3 regions of the Streptomyces sp. BBFR25 genome follow, and region 3 is predicted to be linked to each of the others. Evidence: riboswitches for the same ligand, from Rfam matches in the RefSeq annotation. Region 3 holds a riboswitch; each other region holds the start of a gene.

Region 1 (8,289 bases), 2.1 Mb from region 3:
CCGGGACATCGAGCTCTACGTCAACTCGCCCGGCGGCTCCTTCACCGCCATGACGGCGATCTACGACACGATGCGCTACGTCGCCTGCGACGTGGCGACGACCTGCCTCGGACAGGCCGGTTCGTCCGCCGCGGTGCTGCTGGCGGCGGGCACCCCCGGCAAGCGCGCCGTCCTGCCCGGCGCCCGGGTGGTGATCCACCAGCCGGTGCTCACCGAACCGGTGGAGGGGCAGGCGAGCGACCTGGTCGTCCACGCCGACGAATTGCTCCGCGTCCGCGCCCGCCTGGAGGAGATCCTGGTACGCCACACGGGCCGCAGCCCCGAACAGGTGAGCGCGGACATCGAGCGGGAAACGGTCCTCGACGCCCAACAGGCGCTGGAGTACGGCCTGGTGGACCGGATCGTGCCCGCCCGCAGGACCCCGCCCACCGCACCCGGCGCGAGGTGAGCCGTCCGTGCTGCCACCCGAGTTGCCCCCGCTGCCGGCCCTGACCCGCGCCGAGGCCGAGGTCATCGACCGCTTCCTGGACGTCGTCGATCTGCTCGGGCGCATCAACCCCGGGCGGGACGGCGACACCTACGGCGGCCTGCGGGCCGCTCAGGCGCTGGTGGGCAAGGCGGCGGCGCTGCGTGACGCGCTGGCGCTGATGCACCGGCGCGGCGAGACCCAGGTGCACGCCGCCACCCTCGCCCGGGCGCTGCGCGTACTGGACGGGGAACGCCGGACGGCGCGGGTCTGCCTTCCGCCGCGCTCCGGGAGTTGAGGAAGCCCGCGTCGAAACGGACCAAACGGCGTACCCCCTTTCGGCGTAGGGACACCTCCGATTGCTGACCGGCCGAAGTTGCGGCGCCCCGCGTCCAGCCGGTCCCCCGCACCGCTCCGCCGCTGGTCCCGGCGCCGCCGCCGTGCCCGGCGGCCCGTCGAACACGAAGGGGCGACCCGAACGGGTGAGTGGGATGTAACAACACAAAGGGCACGTTCCGTTGGGATTTTCCCTTCGGGCGGGACAGGATCCGTCACGACGACAAGCCCCCGCCGCCGCGGCGGGGCGGTCCGGGCGGACGCCGAGTCCTGCCGCCGTCCGGACGACCGGTCGCGAGGAAGTGGATCGGCAGGAGTGGAGGACCCGAGCACGACGGGTCGCCGGCACGGCCGCCTCCGCGAGAGGTGCCGGACCGAGCGGTCCTTGGGGTGAAGCCGCACTCGTGCGGCCGGGCAACTTCGCCAGCCCGAATCCGACAGGTCATCCTTCACAGGCGGCTGACGAAGGGTTGCGCATGTCCGCGCTCAATCGTGTCCCGTCGCTGATGGCTCGTGCCGGTACGGCCTCGGCCCTCACCCTCGCCGCCGTGGGCGGCTCCGTCGTGGTCCCCGGTGCCGCCTCCGAGGCGGCCGCGGCGAGCCATGCGACGAAGGCCCTCAAGATCGCCGCTTCCAAGCAGGGCTCCCCGTACCGCTGGGGCGCCATCGGACCCCATCGGTTCGACTGCTCCGGCCTGACGCTGTACTCGTTCAAGAAGGCCGGCAAGAAGCTGCCACGCACCGCGGCACAGCAGTACAACAAGACCCGCCACATCTCCGCCAAGAAACGCAAGGTGGGTGACCTCGTGTTCTTCCACTCCGGTCGGAGCGTCTACCACGTGGGCATCTACGCCGGGAAGGGCAGACTCTGGCACGCCCCGAAGACCGGGGACGTGGTGCGGCTGCAGAAGATCTGGACCTCAAGCGTCTGGTACGGCCGGGTCAAGTAGCCCGCCCGCGGGAGTGACGGCGTTCTGCCCCGCCGTCACTCCCGCGGGTGCCTCCGGCCCGCTCGGGGGTGACCAGGGCAGCTCGATGGAGACGGTCTTGCCCCCCTCGCGCGTGGGCCGGACCCTCAGCCTGCCGCCGCACTCGGCGGTCAGCCAGCGGATGATCACCATGCCCCGCCCGTTGTCCTGCTGAACGGCGGCGGGCAGCCGCTTGGGGAAGCGCGGGTGGCTGTCGGTGACGCCGAGACGCAGCCGCTCGTCGCGGTCGAGGACGAGGTCCACCGTGAAGGTGGGCGACTGCCCGAACGTGTGCTGGACCGCGTTGGTCGCCAGTTCGGAGACGATGAGCCGCACGGTCTCGGACAGGTCGGCGTCGAGCGGCAACCCCCATTCCGCCAGGGTGCCGACCACATAGGTCCGCGCGGCGGCCACCGAGGCGGGATCGCTCGGCAGAGTGACGGATGCTTCCAGATGGTCTGCCATGGCGACGTCGTCCCTTTCTCACGGGACCGCAGGCCCGACACGGAGCGGATGGTTCGAGTACGGTCCCGGACTGGTGCTTCGCCGCCAGACTGCCATCACCGGACCCGTGAAGGGCGGCGATCCACCAAGATATGCATATATCTGTCGCTCGAAGCGGTGAACTCTGCGACGGCAGAGCGTATTTGGGCGGCTCATAAGGAGTAAGGGAGTTTGTCCCATGCAGCACGGTCCCGTGGTGCGCCGCCGGAAGCTGGGCGCGGAACTGCGCGCTCTGCGCATGTCGGCGGGCATCACCAGCGGCGAGGCGGCCCGGCTCGCGGGCTGGCACCAGTCGAAGGTCAGCCGGATCGAGACGGGGACGAGCGGGGTGAAACCGGCCGACGTGCGGTTACTGCTCGACGTCTACGGCGTGGACGACGAGCAGCTGCGGGGGCTGCTGGAGATGCTGGCGCGCTCCGAGGACGCGGGGGGACGCAACCACTGGTGGCACGCGTACCGCGGGGTGCTGCCACCGACCTACCGCGACTTCATCAGCCTGGAGTCGCAGGCCAGCGCGATGCGCACGCTGGAGACCACGGTGGTGCCCGGCCTGCTCCAGACGCCGGAGTACGCCCGCGCGGTGACACGGGCCGCGGTGGACGGCATGCCGGCGGAACGGCTGGAGACGCTGGTGGAGGTCCGGCTGGCCCGGCAGGACGTGCTGCGCGGCGAGCCGCCCCTGGAGCTGAGCGCGGTCCTGGACGAGGCGGTGCTGCGCCGGGAGGTGGGCGGGCCCGGGGTGATGGCCCGTCAACTGGCCAGACTGGTCGAGGCCGCGCGGCTCCCCCATGTCCGCCTCCAGGTCCTGCCGTTTGCCGCCGGGGCGCACATCGGTGTCACCGGCCCTTTCGTAATCTTCTCTTTTTCGAGCACTTCTGATCTGGATGTGGTTGTTCTCGACCACTTGACGAGTAGCCTGCACCTCGAACGGAAAGAAGACCTAGAGGCCTATACCGAGGCCTTCAACGCCCTTCTGATCCATGCCCTTTCGCCCGAGGACTCGTTGGACTTCATCGCCGCCACCGCGGCAGGCGCGTAAGGAGGCACCATGTCAGGCTTCATGTCCGAACGTCCCCGGAACATCCCTGTCAGCACCGACATGACCGGTGTGCGGTGGCTGCGCAGCAGTTACAGCACCGGAGCGAACAACTGTGTGGAGACGGCCCGTCCGTCGGCCGGCCGCTGGGCCGGACTGCTCGCCGTGCGCGACTCCAAGAACCCGGCCGGGCCCGCCCTGCTCTTCTCCCCCGGGAGCTGGACGGCGTTCACCGCCCGCGTCCACCGGGACTGACCCCGACGGGCTCCGGACGGCGCACGGCCGTGTCCCGCCGACTCATGGCCGCGTGTCGCCGATCACCCGTACGGCACGCTCGATCTGTTCCCCGGAGAGGTTTCCACGCGCGGTCAGCCTGAGCCGTGAGATGCCGTCGGGCACCGAAGGAGGGCGGAAGCAGCCCACGGCCAGGCCGGCCGCCCGGCAGTCGGCCGCCCACCGCACGGCCCCCTCCGGGGAGGGCGCGCGCACCGAGACGACCGCGGCGTCCGGACGTACCGCGTCCAGACCCGCGGCGGTCAGGCGCGCGTGCAGCTCGGCGGCGACGGAACGGGCCCGCGCGGCCCGCTCCGGCTCGCGGCCGAGCAGCCTGAGCGCCGCCAGGGCCGCCCCTGCCGCGGCGGGGGCGAGTCCGGTGTCGAAGATGAACGTACGGGCCGCGTTGACCAGGTGACCGATCACCCGGGCGGGGCCCAGCACGGCGCCGCCCTGCGCGCCGAGCGACTTGGACAGCGTCACGGTCACCACGACGTCGTCGCGGCCCGCGAGACCCGCGCCGTGCGGGGCGCCCCGGCCGCCGTCGCCGAGGACGCCGAGGCCGTGTGCGTCGTCGACGACCAGTCCGGCCCCGTGCGCCCGGCACACCTCGGCGAGTGCGGCCAGGGGCGCGGCGTCGCCGTCGACCGAGAAGACCGTGTCGGAGACGGCCACGGCGGGTCCGTCGTGGGTCGCCAGTGCCTTGCGCACGGCGTCCGGGTCGGCGTGCCCCACGACCTGGGTGGCGCCGCGGGCGAGCCGGCACCCGTCGATCAGTGAGGCGTGGTTGCCCGCGTCGGAGACGACGAGGCTGCCGTGCGGTGCCAGCGCGGTGACCGCGGCGAGGTTGGCCGCGTAGCCGGAGGAGAAGACGAGCGCGGCCTCGAAACCGCAGAACTCGGCCAGTTCGCGCTCGAGTTCGGCGTGCAGCTCGGTCGTGCCGGTCACGAGCCGCGAGCCGGTCGCGCCGCCGCCCCAGGTCCGCGCGGCCGCCGCCGCCCCCTCGACGACCTCCGGGTGCCGGGCCAGTCCCAGGTAGTCGTTGCTCGCCAGGTCCAGCAGCGCCGACGTCGCCGGGCGGGGGCGCAGCCCCCGTACGAGTCCGGCCTCGCGGCGCGCCCGGTCCTGCTCGTCGATCCAGCCGAACGCCATGGGGTGGCCCTCCGGTGTTTTGTAGGCAATGAACAGACATTAGCGGCCCGGCCACCCCCGCGAGGTGTGGCAATACCCACACGTCGATCTGTCAGTGTTGTGCGAAGTCTCCTTGGCCGCGGACGGCCCCTTAGGACAGGATCGGCTCTCATGGACCTGCTGAACACGCTGGTGGACAAGGGGCTTCGGCGCGAGTCGCCGACCCGCGAGGAGGCGCTCGCCGTCCTCGCCACTTCCGACGACGACGTGCTCGACGTGGTGGCCGCGGCCGGAAAGGTGCGCCGCCACTGGTTCGGCCGACGGGTGAAACTCAACTATCTCGTCAACCTCAAGTCGGGCCTGTGTCCCGAGGACTGCTCCTACTGCTCGCAGCGGCTGGGCTCCAAGGCGGAGATCCTCAAGTACACCTGGCTCAAGCCCGACCAGGCCTCCGCGGCCGCCGCGGCGGGGGTGTCCGGGGGCGCCAAGCGGGTGTGCCTGGTGGCCAGCGGACGCGGCCCGACCGACCGGGACGTGGACCGGGTCTCGGACACCATCAAGGCCATCAAGGAGCAGAACGAGTCGGTCGAGGTGTGCGCCTGCCTGGGGCTGCTCTCCGACGGCCAGGCGGAGCGGCTGCGGGAGGCCGGTGCCGACGCCTACAACCACAACCTCAACACCTCCGAGTCGACGTACGGCGACATCACGACCACGCACACGTACGCCGACCGGGTGGACACGGTGAACAAGGCGCACGCGGCCGGGCTGTCCGCCTGCTCGGGTCTCATCGCGGGCATGGGCGAGAGCGACGAGGACCTGGTCGACGTGGTCTTCTCGCTGCGGGAGCTGGACCCGGACTCGGTGCCGGTCAACTTCCTGATCCCGATGGAGGGCACGCCGCTCGCCAAGGAGTGGCACCTGACCCCGCAGCGGTGCCTGCGCATCCTGGCGATGACGCGGTTCGTCTGCCCGGACGCCGAGGTGCGCATCGCCGGGGGGCGCGAGGTCCATCTGCGCACCATGCAGCCGCTCGCGCTGCACCTGGCCAACTCGATCTTCCTCGGCGACTACCTCACCAGCGAGGGACAGGCGGGCCACGCGGACCTGGAGATGATCGCGGACGCCGGTTTCGAGGTGGAGGGCGCCGGGGAGGTCACCCTGCCGGAGCACCGCGTGGCCGCCCGGGGCGGCGGCTGCGGCTCACCCGAGGGCGGTGGCGGGTGCGGCTCGCACGCGGGCGGCGGGGTGTGCGCCCCGGCGCCCGCCGAGGAGCCCGCGGCGCCGCGCCCCGCCGAGGAGCCCCGCACCGACCTCGTGGCCGTACGCCGTCGCGGCGCCGGGACGGACCTCGCGCCCAATGCCTGAGCCCGCGTTGAACGTCGCCGAACTGCTGGCGCTGGACCGGCGCCACGTCTGGCACCCGTACGGGCCCATGCCCGGCCGGCAGGACCCGCTCGTCGTGGAGTCGGCGAGCGGGGTCCGGCTGCGGCCGGCCGACGGCTCCGGGGAGCTGGTCGACGGGATGTCGTCCTGGTGGTCGGCGATCCACGGCTACAACCACCCGGTGCTGAACGAGGCCGCGCGCGAGCAGTTGGAGCGGATGAGCCACGTGATGTTCGGCGGGCTCACCCACGAGCCCGCCGTGCGACTGGCGAAGCTCCTTGTCGACATGTCGCCCGAGGGCCTGGAGCACGTGTTCCTCGCCGACTCCGGCTCGGTGTCGGTCGAGGTCGCCGTGAAGATGTGCCTGCAGTACTGGCGTTCCCTCGGCCGCCCCGGCAAGCGCCGCCTGCTCACCTGGCGCGGCGGCTACCACGGCGACACCTGGCAGCCCATGTCGGTGTGCGACCCGGAGGGCGGGATGCACGAGCTGTGGTCCGGCGTCCTGCCGCGCCAGGTCTTCGCGGACGCGCCGCCGTCGGAGTACGACGAGACGTACGCCGACCACCTGCGGTCACTGATCGAACGGCACGCCGACGAACTGGCCGCGGTGATCGTGGAGCCGGTGGTGCAGGGCGCGGGCGGGATGCGCTTCCACTCCCCCGCGTATCTGCGGGTGCTGCGCGAGGCGTGCGACGCGCACGGCGTGCTGCTGGTGTTCGACGAGATCGCCACCGGGTTCGGGCGCACGGGGGCGTTGTTCGCGGCGGAGCACGCGGCGGTGACGCCGGACGTGATGTGTGTGGGCAAGGCGCTGACCGGCGGTTATCTGACGATGGCGGCCACGCTGTGCACCGCGCGGGTGGCCGACGGCATCTCGCGGGGCGAGGTGCCGGTGCTGGCCCACGGACCGACGTTCATGGGCAATCCGCTGGCGGCGGCCGTGGCCTGCGCGTCGATCGGAGTGCTGCTCGGCCAGGACTGGCTCGCGGAGGTCAAGCGGATCGAGTCGGGCCTGCGCGAGGGGCTCGCGCCCGCCGCCGGGCTGCCGGGCGTGCGCGACGTGCGGGTGCTCGGCGCGATCGGCGTGGTGCAGCTCGACCACGCGGTGGACATGAGGGCGGCGACGGAGGCGGCGGTGCGCGAGGGCGTGTGGCTGCGCCCGTTCCGCGACCTGGTCTACACCATGCCGCCGTACGTCACGGGCGACGCGGACGTGGCGCGCATCGCCCGCGCGGTGTGCGCGGCGGCGAAGGAGGGATGACATGCCGGTACTGGTGATCACGGGCACGGGCACGGAGGTCGGCAAGACGGTCGTGACCGCGGCCGTCGCCGCGACGGCCCTGGCGGGCGGCCGGTCGGTGGCCGTGCTGAAGGCCGCGCAGACGGGCGTGCGGCCGGACGAGGCCGGGGACGCCGAGGAGGTGGCGCGGCTCGCGGGTGAGGTGACGGTCGCCGAAGTGGCGCGGTTCCCCGAGCCGTTGGCGCCGGGTACGGCCGCGCGCCGGGCCGGGCGGGCCCCGGTGCGTCCCGGGGAGGTCGCCGAGGCGGCGGCCAAGCTGGCCACGGAGCACGACCTGGTGCTGGTCGAGGGCGCGGGCGGGCTGCTCGTACGCTTCGACGCGGCCGGCGGGACGCTGGCGGACGCCGCCGGTCTGCTGGGCGCACCGGTGCTCGTGGTGACGTCGGCGGGGCTGGGCACGCTGAACACCACGGAGCTGACGGCGCGCGAGCTGCGTACCCGGGGGCTGGAGCTGACGGGGCTGGTGATCGGCAGCTGGCCCCGGGACCCGGACCTCGCCGCCCGCTGCAACCTCGCGGACCTTCCGGACGTGTCCGGCGCCCCGCTCCTCGGCGCCGTGCCCGCCGGAGCGGGGGCCCTCGCCCCGGCAGCCTTCCGCTCGACGGCGCCCCAGTGGCTGGCGCCTGTGCTGGACGGCACCTGGGACGCTGCCGCGTTCGGCGCCCGAGCGGCTCCCTGACCGGGTCGCGTTTCGACCGTGAGGTGGGTGCGGGGCGGCCGCGCGGGGGACAATCGCGGTGAGGCGCCGCCTCGTGAGGGAGGTCCCCATGCCGCAGCGATCCGCCCGTGCCCGCGCGCCGCGCGACGCCGTGCACCATCCGCTGTTCGCCCGCTACTACGCCCGGTGCAGTGTGGGCGCCGAGACCCGGATGGGCATGGCCCGCGTACGCCG
Region 2 (9,755 bases), 2.7 Mb from region 3:
AGCACGTCGTTGTGGGCGCCGGGGACGGCGTAGACGTGGCGGGCGCGGCCCTCGCCGCCGAGGAGGGCGACGCCCGCCTTCAGCTCCCAGTCCTCGTCGAAGTCGATGCGGTGCTCCTCGTCGAAGGGCACGTCGACCATGCCGTGGTCGGCGGTGACGTACAGGGCGCTGCGTGGCGGCAGCTGCTCGGCGAGGCGCTGGACGAGGCGGTCGACGTGGCCGAGCTGCCCGCGCCAGGTGTCGGAGTCGACGCCGAAGCGGTGTCCGGCGCCGTCGACCTCGGCGTAGTACGTGTAGACGAGGGCGCGGTCGGCGCGGGCCAGCTGTTCGGCGGCACAGTCCATCCGGTCCTCGCCGGACAGCCGTCCGTGGAACTCGCCGCCGCTGAGCGCGACCTTGGTCAGCGGGGTGTTCGCGAAGGTGGGCGAGGAGACCTGGGCGGCGTGCACCCCGGCCTCGTGGGCGAGGCCGAAGACGGTCGGATACGGCTGCCAGGGGCCCGGCGCGGTCCACGGCTGCCAGCGCAGCTGGTTCATCAGGGCACCGGTGGCGGGATCGCGCACCGTGTAGCCCGGCAGGCCGTGGGCGCCCGGCGGCAGTCCGGTGCCGACGGAGGCGAGGGAGGTCGCCGTGGTCGCCGGGTAGCCGGCGGTGATCGGGCGCCCGGTGCCGCCGCGCGAGCTGCCCAGGAGGGAACTCAGGAAGGGGGCGTCCTCGGGGTGGGCGCGCAGCTGCTCCCAGCCGAGTCCGTCGATCAGGAAGACGCAGTTGCGGTCGGCCGGGGTCAGTTCGGTGATCCCCGCGGTCATGCCGGGGACGCCGAGGCCGGCGGCCAGGGTGGGCAGCAGATCGGCGAGGGACCCCGTGCCGTACTCGGGTACGGGGGCGGAGTCGACGGGGAGCGGTTCCGGGTGGGTGTCCCAGGCGGTGTGCTGCACCATCAGCGGGTGGAGTCCGCGGTCGCCTCGGACAGGGACTGGGCGAAGGCGAGCGCCTGGCGCACCGTCTCCGGGCCGTCCCCCGCCTCGCTGACGCGCAGGCTGAGGTCGTCGGCCGTCGAGCTGCCCGTGTAGCCGTGGTCGGCCTCGCAGTTGGGGTCGCCGCAGGCGGCGGGCTCCAGGTCGAGGCGGGAGACGGCGCCCCAGCCGATGGTCAGCACGATCTCGCGGGGCAGGGTGCCCGGCTTGTACTGCTCCGGGTTGGCGACGACGCGGCTGACGACGATGGACGAGATCCGGCCGAGCTTGACGGACTCCGTGGACGTCGTGGCGTACGGCGTCGGGGAGGTGTCGTCGGCGGCCTGCTCGTCGGTGTGGCTGACGATGAAGCGGTTGCCGGTGAGGACCAGCACGGTCACGTGCCGGCGCACCTCGTTCTGGTCGAACGTCGTCTCCTGATGGACCAGGTACGACCGCACGGGCTCGCCGCCCACGGCGGCTTCCACCGCCTCGGCCACGAGGGCCGGGTAGTAGCCGCTGCGCTCGATCGCCGCTCGCAGCCCCTGGGTCGTCGTACTGGTCTTGGCCATGCCGTCCATCCTACGGGGACCCACTGACTGCGAGGGACGCTCCCGCGGTACCCGCTGCGGGCCTGGCCCGGCGCGGGGGCCGGGCAGGTGCGGGGTGTGGCCGGTCAGTACGCCGGCAGGGTCCGCGGGCCCAGGTCGTCGCGGGCGGGAGGGGGTGCGAGGCGGACGGAGGCGCCGAGGACGCTCAGGCCGTGCGGGGCAACCACGACCGGTTCCAGGGTGACCGCGACGACCTCCGGGTGGTCGTCGACCAGCCGGGAGACCCGCAGCAGCAGCTCCTCCAGGGCGGCGGCGTCGACGGGGGCGGAGCCTCGCCAGCCGAAGAGGAGGGGCGCCGTGCGGATGGAGCGGATGAGCGAGGTGGCGTCCCGGTCGGTGACCGGGATCAGCCGGTGCGCCATGTCGCCGAGCAGTTGGGTGGCGGCGCCGGCGAGGCCGAAGGAGAGCACCGCCCCGGCCGCCGGGTCGATGACCGCCCGTACGACGGTGTCGACGCCGCGCGGTGCCATGCCCTGCACCACCGGTCGCAGCTCGGCGGGCGTCCCGAACAGCTCGGTCAATTCGGCGTAGGCCCGGCGCAGTTGCTCCTCGTCCGCCAGATCGAGGCGTACGCCGCCCAGGTCCGCGCGGTGCCGCAGGTGCGGGGCGGTGGCCTTGAGGGCCACAGGGTAGCCAAGGGTCCGGGCGGCGGCCGCGGCGTCGTCGGGGGCGGGGGCGGGCAGGGCGCGGTGGACGTGGACGCCGTACCGGCCCAGCAGCTCGCAGGTCTCCTCGGTACCGAGGGCGAGCCCCTGACCGCGCGCGAGGTACCCCGCGATCTGCTGGGCGGCGCCCCTCTCGTCGATGTCCTCGTACTCCGGGACCTTGCCGGGGTCGGCGGCGTCGCGCCGCCACTGGGCGTAGGCGACGGCCTCGCCGAGGGCGCGGACGGCGCGCTCGGCGGCGGGGTAGGCGGGGATGAGGTGGGCTCCGTCCGGGGCCGGGGCGGCGGACGGCGGCGGGGCCGAGGCGGCGGGCGGACGGGGCGGGCCGGACGGGCCGGGCCTACCGGACGCGGGCTCCTCGGCGGGGCCGGGGGCGGCGTGGGCTGCGGTGCCCGGGGCGGCCTGCGGGACGGCGCTCGGATCGGCCGGGGCTGCCGTACGCGGGGCCGCTTGCGGGGCGGTGCTCGTCGCCGCGGACAGGGCCTCCGCCAGGCCGCCCAGCTCCACGTGGACCACGAGGACCGGCTTGGTGGGGACCGCGGCCGCCGCCGAGCGCAGCGCCTGAGCCAGCGCGGCGTCCCCGGCCGCCCCCTCCCCCACCGTCGGGATGGCGGTCACGACGACCGCGTCGCACGTGTCCTCGGCCAGGGCCCTGGCCAGGGCCGCGTGGAAGTCGTCGGCCGAGGCGGCGGTCGTCAGGTCCAGCGGGGGCTGCGGGCGCAGGCCCTCGGAGAGGCACGCGTCGTAGGTGAGCAGTCCCAGGGACTCCGAGTTGCCCAGGATGGCGACCCTGGGTCCGGCGGGCAGCGGCTGGCGGGCGAGGAGCAGCCCCGCGTCGACCAGGTCGGTGATGGTGTCGACCCGGATCACGCCGGCCTGCCGCAGCAGCGCGGAGACCGTCGCGTGCGGCAGCCGTGTCGCCCGTACGGCGTGCCCCTGGGGTGCCACGCCGCCGTGCCGGGCGCCCTGCACCACGACCAGGGGCTTGGCGGCCGCGGTGCGCCGGGCCAGGCGGGTGAACTTGCGGGGGTTGCCGATGGACTCCAGGTACATCAGCGCGACGTCGGTCTCCGGGTCGTCGTACCAGTACTGCAGGACGTCGTTGCCGGAGACGTCGGCGCGGTTGCCGGAGGAGACGAAGGTGGACACGCCGGTGTGGCCGGTGACCCCGCCGCCGCGCCGGTGCAGCCGGGAGAGCAGGGCGATGCCGATGGCGCCGGACTGGGCGAACAGGCCGATCCGGCCGGGGCGCGGCATCTCGGGGGCGAGGGAGGCGTTGAGCCGTACGTCCGGGGAGGTGTTGATGATCCCGAAGGCGTTGGGCCCGATGATGCGCATCCCGTACGTGCGCGCGTGCCGCACGAGGGCCCGCTGGCGTTCGCGTCCCTCGGGCCCGCTGTCGGCGTATCCGGCGGAGATCACCACCAGCCCCTGCACGCCGTGTTCGCCGCACTGGGTGACGACGTCCGGGACGTGCTCGGCGGGCACGGTGACGACGGCGAGGTCGACGGGCCCGTCGATGTCCCGCACGGAGCGGCACGCCGGGACCCCGTCGAGGTCCTTCCGGTCCTCCGGGAAGGCCCGGTTCACGGCGTACAGGCGCCCCGTGTACCCCGCGTCCCGGATGTTGCCGAGGATGCTGCGGCCGACGCCGCCCGGGGTGCGGCCGGTGCCGACGACCGCGACCGAGCCGGGCTGCAGCAGCCGCTGGACGGAACGGGCCTCCGCGCGGTGCTCGCGCGCGTACTGCACGGCGAGCGAGCGGTCGGTGGGTTCCAGATCGAACTCCAGGCGGACCACCCCGTCCTCGAAGCTCCGCTTCTGGGTGTACCCGGCGTCCATGAAGACTTTGATCATCTTGTTGTTGGCGGGCAGCACCTCGGCGGCGAAGCGGCGGATGCCCCGCTCGCGGGCGACGGCGGCGATGTGCTCCAGGAGGGCCGAGGCGACGCCGCGCCCCTGGTGGGCGTCCTGGACGAGGAAGGCGACCTCGGCCTCGTCGGCCGGGGAGGTGGCGGGTGTTCCGCCGGACCCGATCCGGTCGTAGCGTACGGTGGCGATGAACTCGCCGCCGATGGTGGCCGCGAGTCCCACCCGGTCCACGAAGTCGTGGTGCGTGAAGCGGTGGACATCCTTGGCGGACAGACGGGGATACGGCGCGAAGAAGCGGTAGTACTTCGACTCGTCGGACACCTGCTCGTAGAAGCTGACCAGGCGCTCGGCGTCATCGACGGTGATGGGGCGGACGCGCGCGGTGCCGCCGTCGCGCAGCACCACGTCGGCTTCCCAGTGGGCGGGATACTCGTGCCGGTCCGACGAGGTCTGCATGGGCCCCAGAGTACGGCTCGCGTCCGACAACGGCGCGGGGCAGTCTGTGGGGGCGGAGGCTCGGGGCGAGGCCGCGGTCCGAGCACCGCACGGGACGGCGCACGCGGCCGTCCCGGCTTGCTTCACGATGTGGGAAACTGGTCTAGACAACACAGGTCTAGACAACTCCAACCCCTCTGAACACCTGAAGGGCAGCATCACATGGCTGAGCGCCGCGTCAACGTCGGCTGGGCCGAGGGCCTCCACGCCCGCCCCGCCTCCATCTTCGTCCGAGCCGCCACGGCCACAGGCGTCCCGGTGACGATCGCCAAGGCCGACGGGTCCCCCGTCAACGCGGCCTCCATGCTGGCCGTCCTCGGCCTCGGCGCCCAGGGCGGCGAGGAGATCGTCCTCGCCTCCGACGCCGAGGGCGCGGAAGCCGCCCTGGACCGGCTGGCGAAGCTGGTCGCCGAGGGGCTCGAGGAGCTTCCCGAGACCGTCTGAGCCGGCGGACAGCACCACCGAAAGGCCCGCCGGGACACCGGACGGGCCTTTCTTTTCTTTTCTCTTTCTTTTCCCTGCTCTTTCGGCTCGCCCGCCTGTTCGTCCCGTTTCACGGACAGCGGAGAACAACGGCCGGAATTCCCCGTCCTTTGTATACGGCACCCGCGTTACCGGCGCGGGCCCGCCGTGTTTACGGGATGTTGCGCATTCCTCACATGCTCCGCCCGCCCGCCGTCGGAGGCGAAGCGCAGCCGGTGCGCGGAGGCCGACCGCTCGATGTGCAGGGTCATCAGCGCCCGCGCGCGTTCGCCGTCGCCCCGGGCCACGGCATCGGTGATCGCGCCGTGTTCCGCCCAGTACTCCACCGGGCCGACCGGTGTCTCCACGACGTACATCCAGGCGATCTTGTGGCGGAGCTGGGTCAGCAGCGCCGTCAGGGAGGGGCTGTCGGCCGCCCGGGCGAGGGTCTCGTGGAACCAGCCGCCCAGGGAGCGCAGCTCCTCGCCGGTGCCCTGCCTGGCCCGCTCCTGCCCCAGCCTGACCAGGCCGCGCAACACCTTGAGGTGGGCCTCGGTGCGCCGCCGGGCGGCCCGGGAGGCCCCGAGCGGCTCCAGGAGCATGCGCGTCTCCAGCAGGTCGGCGGCCTCCCGCTCGGTCGGTTCCGCCACGCACGCGCCCGCGTGCCGCCGGGTCACCACGAAACCCTCGGCCTCCAGCGTGCGCAGGGCCTCGCGGACGGGGACGCGGGAGACGCCGTAGCGGCGGGCGAGGAGTTCCTCGGTGAGCCGGCTCCCGCGACCGTGTACGCCGGTGACGATGTCGTCCCGGATCGCCGTGCACACCGAATGCGCCGGAATACGCATGAGCGACCTCCCCTTGACCCCCGTGAAATGCCGACGATCGACGTGTGTGGCACGACCCCGGACCGATCAAGCGATATTAAATGCGAAAAGCCCCGGCTCGGGAAGCCGGGGCTTTCGGACGACGCCTGCGTCAGACGTTCACGCCGTGGGAACGGAGGTAGGCGACGGGATCCATGTCCGAGCCGTACTCGGGGCTCGTACGGGCCTCGAAGTGCAGATGCGGCCCGGTGACGTTGCCGGTGGCGCCGGAGAGGCCGATCTGCTGGCCGGGCTCGACCGACTGGCCGACCGAGACGCCGATGGACGACAGGTGCCCGTACTGCGTGTACGTGCCGTCGTGCATCCTGATCACGACCTGGTTGCCGTACGCCCCGCCCCAGCCGGCCTCGACGACGGTGCCGACGCCCACGGCGTGCACGGTCGTACCGCTGGAGGCGTGGAAGTCGATGCCGGTGTGGCTGCCGGAGGACCACAGGGAGCTGCCGGCCTGGTAGGCGGTGGAGACGTACGAGGCGGTGATCGGCGCGACGAAGGTGTTGAGGCGCTTGCGCTCCGCCTCCCGCGCGGCGCGCTCCTTGGCCTCGCGCGCCTCCTTGGCCGCCTCGGCCGCCCGCTCGCGGGCCGCTTCCCGGGCCGCCTCGCGGGCGGCGGCGTCCGCGGCCGCCTGCTGCTGGGCGAGGGCCTGGGCGTCGATCTCGTCGGCTATGGAGTCGCCGATGGCGACGACCGGGGTGAGTCCGCTCTGCTCCACCGCGGGCTCGGCGGCGAGCGCCGGAGCGGCGAGGGTGCCGACGACGCCGGTGGTGGCGAGGGCCGCGACTCCCGCCGCGCGGGCGGTGGTGCGGTGCACCCGGCTGGGACGGCGGTGCTTCCCGGGGGCGCGCGTGAACGCCATGTAGAGGCTTGTCCTTTCCTTCCCTCTCGCCTACCGGGTTAGCTGACGGGTTCGGAGGTGGAAGGTCTCCTACGGACCCCCTCGCGGTGCGCGCGGGCGTCCGATTCACCCCAGGGACTGCGTTGGGTCCCCGGCTCCCCTGGCTCGCGCCGTACGGGGACTCGGCGATGGCTGTCCGGTGCCGCGGGTGCGGCGCACTGCCTGACGAACAGCCCGGAAGACGCTAAACGCGGCTGCGTTCAATTCTCAAACGCAACAGGCGTTTTGTAGCGCACGCCACAGGGCAGACGGGCAACCACTCCCCCAATCCGGACAAACGGCGGCCCTGGTGACACTCCGGTCACCAGGGCCACCGCACGCGCGTGCCGCTACTCGGCCGACACCACGGTGACTTCGCCGATGCCGAGGGCCTCGACGGGCTCCTTGATCTGCGCAGCGTCGCCGACGAGGACCGTCACGAGGCGGTCCACCGGGAAGGCGTTCACGACCGCCGCGGTGGCCTCCACGGTGCCCGTGGCGGCCAGTTGGCGGTAGAGGGTGGCCTGGAAGTCGTCGGACAGGTGCTGCTCGACCTGGTCGGCCAGCGTGTCGGCCACGGCCGCCGCCGTCTCGTACTTCAGCGGCGCCACGCCCACCAGGTTCTGCACGGCCACGTCACGCTCGGCGTCGGTGAGCCCCTCCGCGGCGAGCTTGCGCAGCACCGTCCACAGGTCCTCCAGGGCGGGACCGGTGTTGGGGGTGTCGACGGACCCGCTGATGGCGAGCATCGCGGCGCCCGTGCCGTCCGGCGCGGACCGCAGGACCTGGCCGAACGCCCGTACGCCGTAGGTGTAGCCCTTCTCCTCGCGCAGGACGCGGTCCAGGCGCGAGGTGAGGGTGCCGCCGAGGCAGTACGTGCCGAGCACCTGCGCGGGCCACACGCGGTCGTGCCGGTCGGCGCCGGTGCGGCCGATCAGCAGCTGCGTCTGGACGGCGCCGGGACGGTCCACGATGACGACCCGGCCGCGGTCGTCGGCGGTCACCGGGGGGACGGGGCGCGGCTCGGCGGCCGAGCCGGTCCAGGCGCCCAGGGTGTCGCCGAGCAGCGCGTCCAGGTCGACGCCGGTGAGGTCGCCGACGACCACCGCGGTGGCCGTGGCGGGGCGCACGTGCCGCTCGTAGAAGGCGCGTACGGCCGCCGAGTCGATGGCCTCGACCGTCTCCTCGGTGCCCTGGCGCGGGCGCGACATGCGCGAGCCGGCCGGGAACAGCTCCTTGGAGAGTTCCTTGGCGGCGCGCCGGGCCGGGTTGGCCAGCTCGTGCGGGATCTCGTCGAGCCGGTTGCGCACCAGTCGTTCGACCTCGCCGTCCGCGAACGCGGGCGCCCTGAGGGCGTCGGCGACCAGGCCGAGGGCCTTGGCGAGGCGCGAGGCGGGCACCTCCAGGCTCAGCCGGACGCCGGGGTGGTCGGCGTGCGCGTCGAGGGTGGCGCCGCAGCGCTCCAGCTCGGCGGCGAAGTCCTCGGCGGAGTGCTTGTCGGTGCCCTCGGAGAAGGCGCGCGCCATGATCGTGGCCACGCCGTCGAGACCGGCGGGCTCGGCGTCCAGTGGGGCGTCGAGGAGCACCTCGACGGCGACGACCTGCTGGCCGGGGCGGTGGCAGCGCAGCACGGTGAGGCCGTTGTCGAGGCTGCCGCGCTCGGGGGCGGGGAACGCCCACGGCTTGGGCTCGCCGGCCTGCGGGCGGGCGTGGAATTCCATGGTGGCGAGCTCGGTCACTTGGCCGCCTCCTCGTTCTCGTCGGTGGCGTCGGTCACGGAGACGGTGACGGTGCTCTCGTCGGCGTCGTCCTCGTCGGCGGGGGCGGTGGGCTCGTAGACGAGTACCGCGCGGTTGTCGGGGCGCAGGCGGGCCTTGGCGACCTCCTGGACCTCCTCCGCGGTCACCTCCAGGACCCGCTGCACGGCGGTGAGGGCCAGCTGCGGATCACCGAACAGGACGGCGTACCGGCACAGTTCGTCCGCGCGGCCCGCGACCGTGCCCAGGCGGTCCAGCCACTCGCGCTCGAGCTGGGCCTGGGCGCGCTCCATCTCCTCGGCCGTGGGACCCTCTTCGGCGAACCGGGCCAGCTCCTCGTCGATGGCCGTCTCGATGACCGGCACCTCCACGTCACCGGACGTCTTCACGTCCAGCCACCCCAGGGAGGGTGCCCCGGCGAGGCGCAGCAGGCCGAACCCGGCGGCGACGGCCGTGCGGTCGCGGCGTACGAGCCGGTTGTACAGGCGGGACGACTCGCCGCCGCCCAGGACGGTCAGGGCCAGGTCGGCCGCGTCGCACGCGCGCGTGCCGTCCTCCGGCAGGCGGTAGGCCGCCATCAGGGCGCGGGCCGGGACCTCCTCCTCGACGATCTCGCGCAGCTGCCCGCCCATGACGTCGGGCAGCGAACCGTCCCGGGGAGGCTGCTTGCCGTCGTGCGAGGCGATGGAGCCGAAGTACTTCTCGATCCAGGCGAGCGTCCGCTCCGGGTCGATGTCGCCGACGACCGACAGCACCGCGTTGTTCGGCGCGTAGTAGGTGCGGAAGAACGCGCGCGCGTCCTCCAGGGTCGCCGCGTCGAGGTCGGCCATCGAACCGATCGGCGTGTGGTGGTAGGGGTGGCCCTCCGGGTAGGCGAGGGCGGTCAGCTTCTCGAAGGCCGTGCCGTAGGGGACGTTGTCGTAGCGCTGGCGCCGTTCGTTCTTGACGACGTCACGCTGGTTCTCCATCGACTCCTCGTCCAGGGCGGCCAGCAGGGAGCCCATGCGGTCGGCCTCCAGCCAGAGGGCGAGCTCCAGCTGGTGGGCGGGCATGGTCTCGAAGTAGTTGGTCCGCTCGAAGCTGGTGGTGCCGTTGAGCGAGCCGCCGGCGCCCTGCACCAGCTCGAAGTGACCGTTGCCCTTGACCTGGGCGGAGCCCTGGAACATGAGGTGCTCGAAA
Region 3 (9,755 bases):
GACGTACTGCTCCAGGTCGTCTTCCACGCCCGCATCGCCGAGGACGACCCCGACGCCCCGTTCTCCGTCGACGACGTGGCCGGCACCATCGTCGACAAGCTCGTCCACCGCCACCCGCACGTCTTCGGCGACGAGACGGCCGACACCCCCGAGGAGGTCCGCGCCCACTGGCTGCGCACCAAGGCCGCCGAGAAGCAGCGCACCTCGGTCACCGAGGGCGTCCCCCTCGGCCAGCCCGGCCTCGCCCTCGCCGCCAAGCTCGCCTCCCGCGTCCGCACCGCGGGCCTCGACGTCCCCCTGCCCACCGGCGACGGCATCGGCTACGAACTCCTCGCCCTCGCCGCCCGCGCCGAGTCCGAGGGCACCGACCCGGAGGCGGCCCTGAGAGCGGCGGCCCGGACGTACCGGGACTCGATCAGGGCGGTCGAGGGATGACCGGCCGGCCGCCCGTCCCCGGTCCCGCTTCCGGCCCCGCCCCCGAGCTGTTCACCTGGGAGTTCGCGAGCGACCCCTACCCGGCCTACGCCTGGCTGCGGGAACACGCCCCCGTGCACCGCACCCGGCTGCCCAGCGGGGTGGAGGCCTGGCTGGTCACCCGGTACGCCGACGCCAAGCAGGCCCTCGCCGACCCGCGGCTGTCCAAGAACCCGGCGCACCACGACGAGCCCGCGCACGCCAAGGGCAAGACCGGCATTCCGGGGGAGCGGAAGGCCGAGCTGATGACCCATCTGCTGAACATCGACCCGCCCGACCACACCCGGCTGCGCCGACTGGTCAGCAAGGCGTTCACACCCCGGCGGGTGGCCGAGTTCGCCCCTCGGGTGCAGGAGCTGGCCGACGGCCTCATCGACCGGTTCGCCGCCACCGGCTCCGCCGACCTGATCCACGAGTTCGCCTTCCCCCTGCCCATCTACGCCATCTGCGACCTGCTCGGCGTCCCCCGCGAGGACCAGGACGACTTCCGGGACTGGGCGGGCATGATGATCCGACACGGCGGCGGGCCGCGGGGCGGTGTCGCCCGGTCGGTGAAGAAGATGCGCGGCTACCTCGCCGACCTCATCCACCGCAAGCGCGCCGCGCTGCCGCCCGAGCCCGCCCCCGGCGAGGACCTCATCTCCGGCCTGATCCGCGCCTCGGACCACGGCGAGCACCTCACCGAGAACGAGGCCGCGGCCATGGCCTTCATCCTGCTCTTCGCCGGGTTCGAGACCACGGTCAACTTGATCGGCAACGGCACGTACGCCCTGCTCACCCACCCCGGGCAGCGGGAGCGGCTGCAGACCTCGCTGGCCGCCGGGGAACGCGGCCTGCTGGAGACCGGCGTCGAGGAACTCCTGCGCTACGACGGCCCGGTGGAGCTGGCCACCTGGCGCTTCGCCACCCGGCCGCTGACCATCGGCGGCGAGGACATCGCGGCCGGCGACCCCGTCCTCGTCGTCCTCGCCGCCGCCGACCGGGACCCGGAGCGGTTCACCGACCCGGACACCCTCGACCTCGCCCGCCGCGACAGCCAGCACCTCGGGTACGGGCACGGCATCCACTACTGCCTCGGCGCCCCGCTCGCCCGGCTGGAGGGCCAGACGGCGCTGGCCACGCTCCTCACCCGGCTGCCGGACCTCCGCCTCGCCGCGGACCCGGCCGAACTCCGGTGGCGCGGCGGCCTCATCATGCGGGGTCTGCGCACCTTGCCGGTGGCGTTCACGCCGAGCGCGTCATCGGCCGACAACGGTCCGTCGACGACGCAAAAGTGACACGCGCTCAACTCTGTGATCTTCACGTGATCTGCGCGGCATGAACTTGTGACAACCGATGATCTCCCTATACGTTCACGGATCAACGTGGTGTCGAGCGTCATCCGCCGCGTGGTCCCCGTCGTCTTGTGAAAGGTCGTCGCATGCTCTCCGGGAACGGTCGTCACCGCCGCCCCCGCCAGGCACCCGCTCTGGTCGTCGCCGCCGGAGTGACCGGCTCCGCCATCGCGATCCCGCTGCTCGGCGCCACCGGCGCCCACGCGGCCGACTCGGCGGCCTGGGACCAGGTGGCCGAGTGCGAGACCGGCGGCGCCTGGAGCCAGAACGGCGGCAACGGGTACTACGGCGGGCTGCAGCTGTCCCAGGAGGCCTGGGAGCAGTACGGCGGCCTGGACTACGCCCCCAGCGCCGACCGGGCCAGCCGCTCCCAGCAGATAAGAATCGCCGAGAAGATACACGCGGACCAGGGCATCGCCGCCTGGCCGACCTGTGGTCTGCTCGCCGGTCTGGGCAACGGCTCCGGGGTCGGTGGCGGGGCGTCGGAGGGCTCGGGCACCTCGGGGGAGAAGGACACCACCAAGTCGTCCGAATCGCCCACGACCACCAAAACGCCCGAGTCGTCCCAGTCGTCCGGGGCATCCGACTCGACCGAATCATCCGAGTCGTCCGGGGCGGCGGAGTCGACTTCCGGGGCGTCCTCTTCGTCCCCTTCGCCCTCTTCTTCGCCGTCCTCTGACGCTTCGACCGGCGCTGCGGCCGACGGTGCGGACGGTGCCTCGGGCAGCTCGTCCGGTGGTGCGGGCCAGTCCGCCAAGCCGGACACTTCGCCTGAATCCACCCCCTCCGTCGGCGCCGAACCGCGGGAAACCGAGGGCGCGTCCGGCGCCGGACGCCACCGCGGTGACAGTGCGGACGAGGGTGCCGCGAAGGAGGGTCCCACGGACCCGGCGCCGGGGCGGCACGCCTCGCGCGACGGTGCCGCGCGGGACGCCGGGGGCGGCCGTTACGTCGTCCGCACCGGCGACACGCTGTGGGCCATCTCCGACTCCCTTGACGTCGACGGCGGATGGCAGGCGCTCTACGCCGACAACGAGGCGGTCGTCGGCGCCGACCCCGACCACATCCTGCCCGGTCAGACGCTCACGGTCACGGGCGAATCGGGCGAAAAGTAGGGGGAGTTCGCGTCACGGTTAGAGACCGTATGTCCCTTTTGGATCTCGTGAGAGATAGGTCTCAGAAGCCGTGATCGTCTTTGAAAATCCGCGGAGCGCGTGTCTACGGTCATGACCGCTCGCCACCGCGGGCCCCGACAGCCGCAACGCCGAATCCTGCCAGCGGCCGTACGGGAACAGTCGTCGCGTCAAGCGCCGAAGGCAGGAGCGGGGGACCCAAGGTAAGCGCCGCACCGGGCAGTTGAGCCGGAGCGGCTAGGGGTGGAGCCGAGTTCCGCGAGGAACCCGGCCGGGCAACTCAACCGGCCCGAACCCGACAGCTCACCTCGCAGGCGTCGGTGAGGGGATCAACCATGCTGTTTTCCGGCAAGGGCAAGCACCGTCGTCCGTCCAAGGCCACCCGTGTCATCGCCGTCGCCGGTGTCACCGGTGCCGCCGTCGCCGCCCCGCTGATGGCGGCCGGCAACGCCTCCGCCGCCACCGCGTCCGAGTGGGACGCCGTCGCCCAGTGCGAGTCCGGCGGCAACTGGTCCATCAACACCGGCAACGGTTACTACGGCGGTCTGCAGTTCTCCGCCTCCACCTGGGCCGCCTACGGCGGTACGCAGTACGCCTCCACCGCCGACCAGGCGAGCAAGTCCCAGCAGATCCAGATCGCCGAGAAGGTGCTCGCGGGCCAGGGCAAGGGCGCCTGGCCGGTCTGCGGCACCGGCCTGTCGGGCGCCGCGTACACCGGTGGCGGCTCCCAGGACAGCGGTTCGGGCAGCTCCGAGAGCTCGCAGAGCCAGAGCAGCGGTTCCACCGCCGACCGCTCCACCGAGCAGAAGGCCTCCCGCTCCTCCGAGCGTCCGGCCGCGGAGCAGAAGACCGAGCAGGCCCCGAAGAAGACCGTCACCACCCCGACCGGCAAGAAGGTCGAGAAGGGCGACGGCGAGTACAAGGTCGTCAAGGGCGACACCCTCAGCTCGATCGCCGCGGAGCACGACGTCAAGGGCGGCTGGGCGAAGCTGTTCAAGCTGAACGACGACATCGTCGACGAGGCCGACCTGATCTACCCGGGCCAGCAGCTGCACCTGAAGTAAGCGGCGGCGGCTCCCGCGACTCCCGCCCTGGTGCGTGTTCCCCCGTACGCACCGGGGCGGGATTTTTCACGTCCCGCGTCCGCCGGGGCCCGCCTGTGGTTCCGTCCCGGTTTCCGGAAACGTCTTTGTTCCGTTCGGAAACAATTTACTCTCGGTTCTGTCCAGCGGGTGGGCGATCGGCTGGCCGATCGCCCGGAGCCGGTTAGGCTCGGTCCCGCAGAGCCGCCGCGGTCCCGCGGGACCCGCGCGTCACACCGAAGCGTCACATTGAAGAAGGAGATGCTCGTGCCGTCCATCGACGTCGTCGTAGCCCGGGAAATCCTGGACTCCCGAGGCAACCCCACGGTCGAGGTCGAGGTCGGCCTCGACGACGGCAGCACGGGTCGTGCCGCCGTTCCGTCCGGCGCCTCCACCGGTGCCTTCGAGGCCATCGAACTCCGTGACGGCGACCAGAGCCGTTACCTCGGCAAGGGCGTCGAGAAGGCCGTGCTGGCCGTCATCGAGCAGATCGGCCCGGAGCTGGTCGGCTACGACGCCACCGAGCAGCGCCTGATCGACCAGGCCATGTTCGACCTGGACGCCACCGACAACAAGGGCTCGCTCGGCGCCAACGCCATCCTCGGCGTCTCCCTGGCCGTCGCCCACGCCGCCTCCGAGGCCAGCGACCTGCCGCTCTTCCGCTACCTGGGCGGCCCGAACGCGCACCTGCTGCCGGTGCCGATGATGAACATCCTGAACGGCGGCTCGCACGCCGACTCCAACGTGGACATCCAGGAGTTCATGATCGCCCCGATCGGCGCGGAGTCCTTCTCCGAGGCCCTGCGCTGGGGCGCCGAGGTCTACCACACGCTCAAGAAGGTCCTGAAGAACAAGGGCCTGGCCACCGGCCTGGGCGACGAGGGCGGCTTCGCCCCGAACCTCGGCTCCAACCGCGAGGCCCTCGACCTCATCCTGGAGGCGATCAAGGAGGCCGGCTACACCCCCGGCGAGCAGATCGCCCTCGCGCTCGACGTCGCCGCGTCCGAGTTCTACAAGGACGGCTCCTACGCCTTCGAGGGCAAGACCCGCACGGCCGCCGAGATGACCGAGTACTACGCCGAGCTGGTCGAGGCGTACCCGCTGGTCTCCATCGAGGACCCGCTGTTCGAGGACGACTGGGACGGCTGGAAGACCATCACCGCCAAGCTCGGCGACAAGGTCCAGCTGGTCGGCGACGACCTGTTCGTCACCAACCCGGAGCGCCTGGCCCGCGGCATCGAGGAGAACTCGGCCAACGCCTTGCTGGTCAAGGTCAACCAGATCGGTTCGCTGACCGAGACCCTGGACGCCGTGGAGCTGGCCCAGCGCAACGGCTTCAAGTGCATGATGTCCCACCGCTCCGGCGAGACCGAGGACGTCACCATCGCCGACCTGGCCGTCGCCACCAACTGCGGCCAGATCAAGACCGGCGCCCCGGCCCGCTCCGAGCGCGTCGCCAAGTACAACCAGCTGCTGCGCATCGAGGAGATCCTCGACGACGCCGCGGTGTACGCCGGCCGCAGCGCGTTCCCCCGCTTCAAGGGCTGACGGCCCGGTAGAAGGCAGCGTCGTACGTACGTCCCCGTACCCGGTCCCGTACCGTGTGCGGGGACGTACGCGCGTGCACGGGAGGCGGAGACCAGATGGCCGTGAAGGACCGGGACCGTTTCTCCACCGCGACCAGGATCCGGATCATCGGGGAGCAGACCGCGGCCCGGGTCTACCGTTCGCAGACCAGGCGCCAGGCCCGGCGCTCCCGGCTGACCGGCCGGGCCGCGCTGCTCGCGATGGTGCTCTGCTCGCTCGTCGTGGCGCTCGCCTACCCGATTCGGCAGTACGTCGCCCAGCGCGCCGAGATCGCCGATCTCCAGCGGGAGCGGCGGGAGACCCGGCAGCGGGTCGAGGACCTGCGCGACCTCAAGGCACGCTGGCAGGACGACGCCTACGCCGAGCAGCAGGTCCGGCTGCGGCTGCACTACGTGATGCCGGGGGAGACGGGGTTCGTCGTCGTCGACCCGGAGGCGGCGGAGCAGACCCGTGCCGAGGCCGGTGCCGCCGACCGCCCCTGGTACCGGAACGTGTGGGACGGGGTCGACAAGGCCGACGCCGCCGCGAGCCGGCAGTGAACCGCCCACGCCGCCCACCCCGACCGCCGCGCAGACCGTGCCGACCGCGCAGACCGCTCCGGCAGTGACTCAACAGGAAGACCAGCAGAAGACAGTCATGCAGACTCCCCCGCCGACCACCCCGCGCACCGAGCCGACCGACGCGGACGTGGCGGCCTTCAAGCAGCAGCTCGGACGTCCCCCGCGCGGACTGCGCGCCATCGCGCACCGCTGCCCGTGCGGACAGCCGGACGTCGTGGAGACGGCGCCGCGGCTGCCCGACGGCACGCCCTTCCCCACGCTGTACTACCTGACGTGCCCGAAGGCGGCCTCCGCCATCGGCACGCTGGAGGCGAACGGCGTGATGAAGGAGATGACCGAGCGCCTGGGCACCGACCCGGAGCTGGCCGCCGCCTACCGCGCCGCGCACGAGGACTACATCCGGCGCCGCGACGAGATCGAGGAGCTGACCGGCTTCCCGAGCGCGGGCGGCATGCCGGACCGCGTGAAGTGCCTGCACGTGCTGGTCGCCCACTCGCTGGCCGCCGGTCCCGGCGTCAACCCGCTGGGCGACGAGGCGATCGCGATGCTGCCCGAGTGGTGGCGCAAGGGTCCGTGCGTGACGGCCCCCGAGACCGACGGGGAGGACGCCCAGTGACCCGGGTCGCCGCCATCGACTGCGGTACGAACTCCATCCGGCTCCTGGTGGCCGACGCCGACCCGGCCACGGGCGAGCTGACGGACCTGGACCGGCGCATGACCATCGTGCGGCTCGGCCAGGACGTGGACCGCACCGGGCGGCTGGCGCCCGAGGCGCTGGAGCGGACGTTCGCCGCCTGCCGGGAGTACGCCGAGGCCGTCAAGGCGCACGGCGCCGAGCGGCTGCGCTTCGTCGCGACCTCCGCCTCCCGCGACGCGGAGAACCGGGACGAGTTCGTGCGCGGGGTGCTGGACATCCTGGGCGTGGAGCCGGAGGTCATCTCGGGCGACCAGGAGGCGGAGTTCTCCTTCACCGGGGCGACGAAGGAGCTGACCGGCCGCGCGGACCTCGACAGGCCCTACCTGGTCGTCGACATCGGCGGCGGCTCCACCGAGTTCGTCGTCGGCGACGACCACGTGCGCGCCGCCCGCTCCGTGGACGTCGGCTGCGTCCGGATGACCGAGCGGCACCTGGTGCGCGACGGCGCGGTGACCGACCCGCCGTCCGAGGAGCAGATCGCGGCCGTACGGGCCGACGTCGAGGCGGCCCTGGACCTCGCCGAGCAGTCCGTTCCGCTGCGCGAGGCGCGCACGCTGGTGGGGCTCGCGGGGTCGGTGACGACGGTGTCCGCGATCGCGCAGGAGCTGCCGGAGTACGACTCGGCCGCCATCCACCACTCCCGTGTCTCCCGGGACCGGGTCCGGGAGATCACCGACTGGCTGCTGCGCTCCACCCACGCCGAGCGCGCGGCGGTCCCCGCCATGCATCCGGGCCGGGTGGACGTGATCGCGGCCGGGTCCCTGGTACTGCTGGCGATCATGGAGCGGACGGGCGCGGAGGAGGTCGTCGTGAGTGAGCACGACATCCTCGACGGCATCGCGTGGTCGATCGCGTAGGCCTTCGCGGCGGTGGGTGCGGTAGCGGTCTGAGCAGCGCGGACGACGATTGAGCGGGTCCCGGGGGCCTTCCGGGGCCCTTCGGTGACGGGCCGTCGGGAAAGTTCGTGAAGTTCTTCACAAGGAATTGGGCCCTGTCGGACGACGAAAGCGCGCGCGTTGACCCTTTTGGGGTTTCAACTGCCCTTTGAACGTGTTCAGGTCGGTGTCGCGAGGGGGTCCCGCGGAGTCCTCGCGGAAGGGTGGTCCACCGTCCCGGAGGCGCGGAGGCGCAGCTCACGCGGCATTGACAACGGGGTGCCCTACACGCTGGTTCCTTCGTCCGCCATGATCTCCGTCACGTGGGCGGCGGATGGTAGCACAGCACCCACCGAAGCTTGTGAAGGGGCGCACGATCGACCCCCCTCAACCGGGTGGATACTCGATGGCATGAGCACCACGGAGCGTCCCAGGATCCTCGTAGTAGGCGGTGGGTACGTAGGCCTGTACGCAGCTCGACGCATCCAGAAGAAGATGCGTTACGGCGAGGCGACCGTCACCGTCGTCGACCCGCGGTCGTACATGACCTACCAGCCCTTCCTTCCCGAAGCCGCCGCCGGCAGCATCTCCCCGCGGCACGTCGTCGTCCCCCTGCGGCGCGTGCTTCCGAAGGCGGAGGTCCTCACCGGCCGGGTCACCACCATCGACCAGGACCGCAAGGTCGCCACGATCGCCCCCCTGGTGGGCGAGGCGTACGAGCTGCCGTTCGACTACCTGGTCATCGCCATGGGCGCGGTCTCCCGCACCTTCCCGATCCCCGGCCTCGCCGAGCAGGGCATCGGCATGAAGGGCATCGAGGAGTCCATCGGCCTGCGCAACCACGTGCTGGAGCAGCTCGACAAGGCCGACTCCACCACCGACGAGGAGATCCGCCGCAAGGCGCTCACCTTCGTCTTCGTCGGCGGCGGCTTCGCCGGCGCGGAGACCATCGGTGAGGTCGAGGACATGGCCCGCGACGCGGCCAAGTACTACAAGAACGTCTCCCGCGAGGACATGCGCTTCATCCTCGTGGACGCCGCCGACAAGATCCTCCCCGAGGTCGGCCCCAAGCTCGGCCAGTACGGCAAGGAGCACCTCGAGGGCCGCGGCGTCGAGGTCTACCTGTCCACCTCCATGGACTCCTGCGTCGACGGCCACGTGGTGCTCAAGAACGGGCTGGAGGTCGACTCCAGCACCATCGTGTGGACGGCCGGCGTCAAGCCCAACCCGGCGCTGGCCCGCTTCGGCCTGCCGCTCGGCCCCCGCGGCCACGTCGACACCCAGGCGACCCTCCAGGTCCAGGGCACCGACTACATCTGGGCCGCGGGCGACAACGCCCAGGTGCCGGACCTCGTCGGCCGCAAGGCGGGCAACGAGAACGCCTGGTGCCCGCCGAACGCCCAGCACGCGCTGCGCCAGGCCAAGGTCCTCGGCGACAACGTGATCTCCGGCATGCGGGGCTTCCCGCAGAAGGAGTACAGCCACGCCAACAAGGGCGCGGTGGCGGGCCTCGGCCTGCACAAGGGCGTCGCGATGATCGTCATGGGCAAGATGAAGATCAAGCTCAAGGGCCGCCTTGCCTGGTACATGCACCGCGGCTACCACGGCATGGCGATGCCGACCTTCAACCGCAAGATCCGCGTCTTCGCGGACTGGACGCTCGGCATGTTCCTCAAGCGCGAGGTCGTCTCCCTCGGCGCGATGGAGACCCCGCGCGAGGAGTTCTACGAGGCCGCCAAGCCGGCCCCGAAGCCCGCCGCGGCGAAGGCCGCAGACCAGGGCGAGAAGGCCGCGCAGCAGGAGAAGACCGAGGCCAAGGCCTCCTGACCCCGCCTCGCTTCTGGCCGTAGCGGTTCTCAGCAGTACCCCCGAAGGGGCCGTCCGCCATCCGTGGTGCGGGCGGCCCCTTCGTGCTGTGCGGGTGCCGTGCCACCCGGGCGGCAAAACCGTTGGTGTGTACAGCTATTTTGCCGAGTCGTAACGCGCGCCGGGGACTGTACGGCGGCCTCCCAG

The links. A riboswitch is a leader RNA that binds a small molecule or an ion and turns the genes downstream of it on or off. The one in region 3 is predicted to bind cyclic di-AMP.
Positions count from the first base shown of each region.
Region 1: linked by a shared signal. The riboswitch ahead of ACGH52_RS06720 (C40 family peptidase) and the one ahead of rpfA (resuscitation-promoting factor protein RpfA) in region 3 are both predicted to bind cyclic di-AMP.
Region 2: linked by a shared signal. The riboswitch ahead of ACGH52_RS28780 (M23 family metallopeptidase) and the one ahead of rpfA (resuscitation-promoting factor protein RpfA) in region 3 are both predicted to bind cyclic di-AMP.

Region 1 is NZ_CP172447.1:1,512,463-1,520,751, forward strand. Features, by position in the region: gene ACGH52_RS06710 (ATP-dependent Clp protease proteolytic subunit) at 1-448, shown strand, start outside; gene ACGH52_RS06715 (hypothetical protein) at 456-764, shown strand; cyclic di-AMP (ydaO/yuaA leader) riboswitch at 1,142-1,275, shown strand; gene ACGH52_RS06720 (C40 family peptidase) at 1,279-1,752, shown strand; gene ACGH52_RS06725 (ATP-binding protein) at 1,723-2,235, opposite strand; gene ACGH52_RS06730 (helix-turn-helix transcriptional regulator) at 2,453-3,313, shown strand; gene ACGH52_RS06735 (DUF397 domain-containing protein) at 3,335-3,565, shown strand; gene ACGH52_RS06740 (8-amino-7-oxononanoate synthase) at 3,608-4,735, opposite strand; gene bioB (biotin synthase BioB) at 4,886-6,079, shown strand; gene ACGH52_RS06750 (adenosylmethionine--8-amino-7-oxononanoate transaminase) at 6,072-7,358, shown strand; gene bioD (dethiobiotin synthase) at 7,360-8,076, shown strand; gene ACGH52_RS06760 (class I SAM-dependent methyltransferase) at 8,165-8,289, shown strand, end outside.
Region 2 is NZ_CP172447.1:6,302,430-6,312,184, reverse strand. Features, by position in the region: gene ACGH52_RS28805 (alkaline phosphatase family protein) at 1-941, opposite strand, end outside; gene ACGH52_RS28800 (DUF5998 family protein) at 941-1,537, opposite strand; gene ACGH52_RS28795 (GNAT family N-acetyltransferase) at 1,633-4,560, opposite strand; gene ACGH52_RS28790 (HPr family phosphocarrier protein) at 4,762-5,043, shown strand; gene ACGH52_RS28785 (GntR family transcriptional regulator) at 5,211-5,906, opposite strand; gene ACGH52_RS28780 (M23 family metallopeptidase) at 6,037-6,801, opposite strand; cyclic di-AMP (ydaO/yuaA leader) riboswitch at 6,814-6,978, opposite strand; gene ACGH52_RS28775 (pitrilysin family protein) at 7,170-8,558, opposite strand; gene ACGH52_RS28770 (pitrilysin family protein) at 8,555-9,755, opposite strand, start outside.
Region 3 is NZ_CP172447.1:3,574,872-3,584,626, reverse strand. Features, by position in the region: gene ACGH52_RS16190 (nucleoside triphosphate pyrophosphohydrolase) at 1-435, shown strand, start outside; gene ACGH52_RS16185 (cytochrome P450) at 432-1,751, shown strand; gene ACGH52_RS16180 (transglycosylase family protein) at 1,895-2,923, shown strand; cyclic di-AMP (ydaO/yuaA leader) riboswitch at 3,107-3,273, shown strand; gene rpfA (resuscitation-promoting factor protein RpfA) at 3,277-4,005, shown strand; gene eno (phosphopyruvate hydratase) at 4,291-5,571, shown strand; gene divIC (cell division protein DivIC) at 5,667-6,149, shown strand; gene ACGH52_RS16160 (DUF501 domain-containing protein) at 6,247-6,786, shown strand; gene ACGH52_RS16155 (Ppx/GppA phosphatase family protein) at 6,783-7,724, shown strand; gene ACGH52_RS16150 (NAD(P)/FAD-dependent oxidoreductase) at 8,154-9,569, shown strand.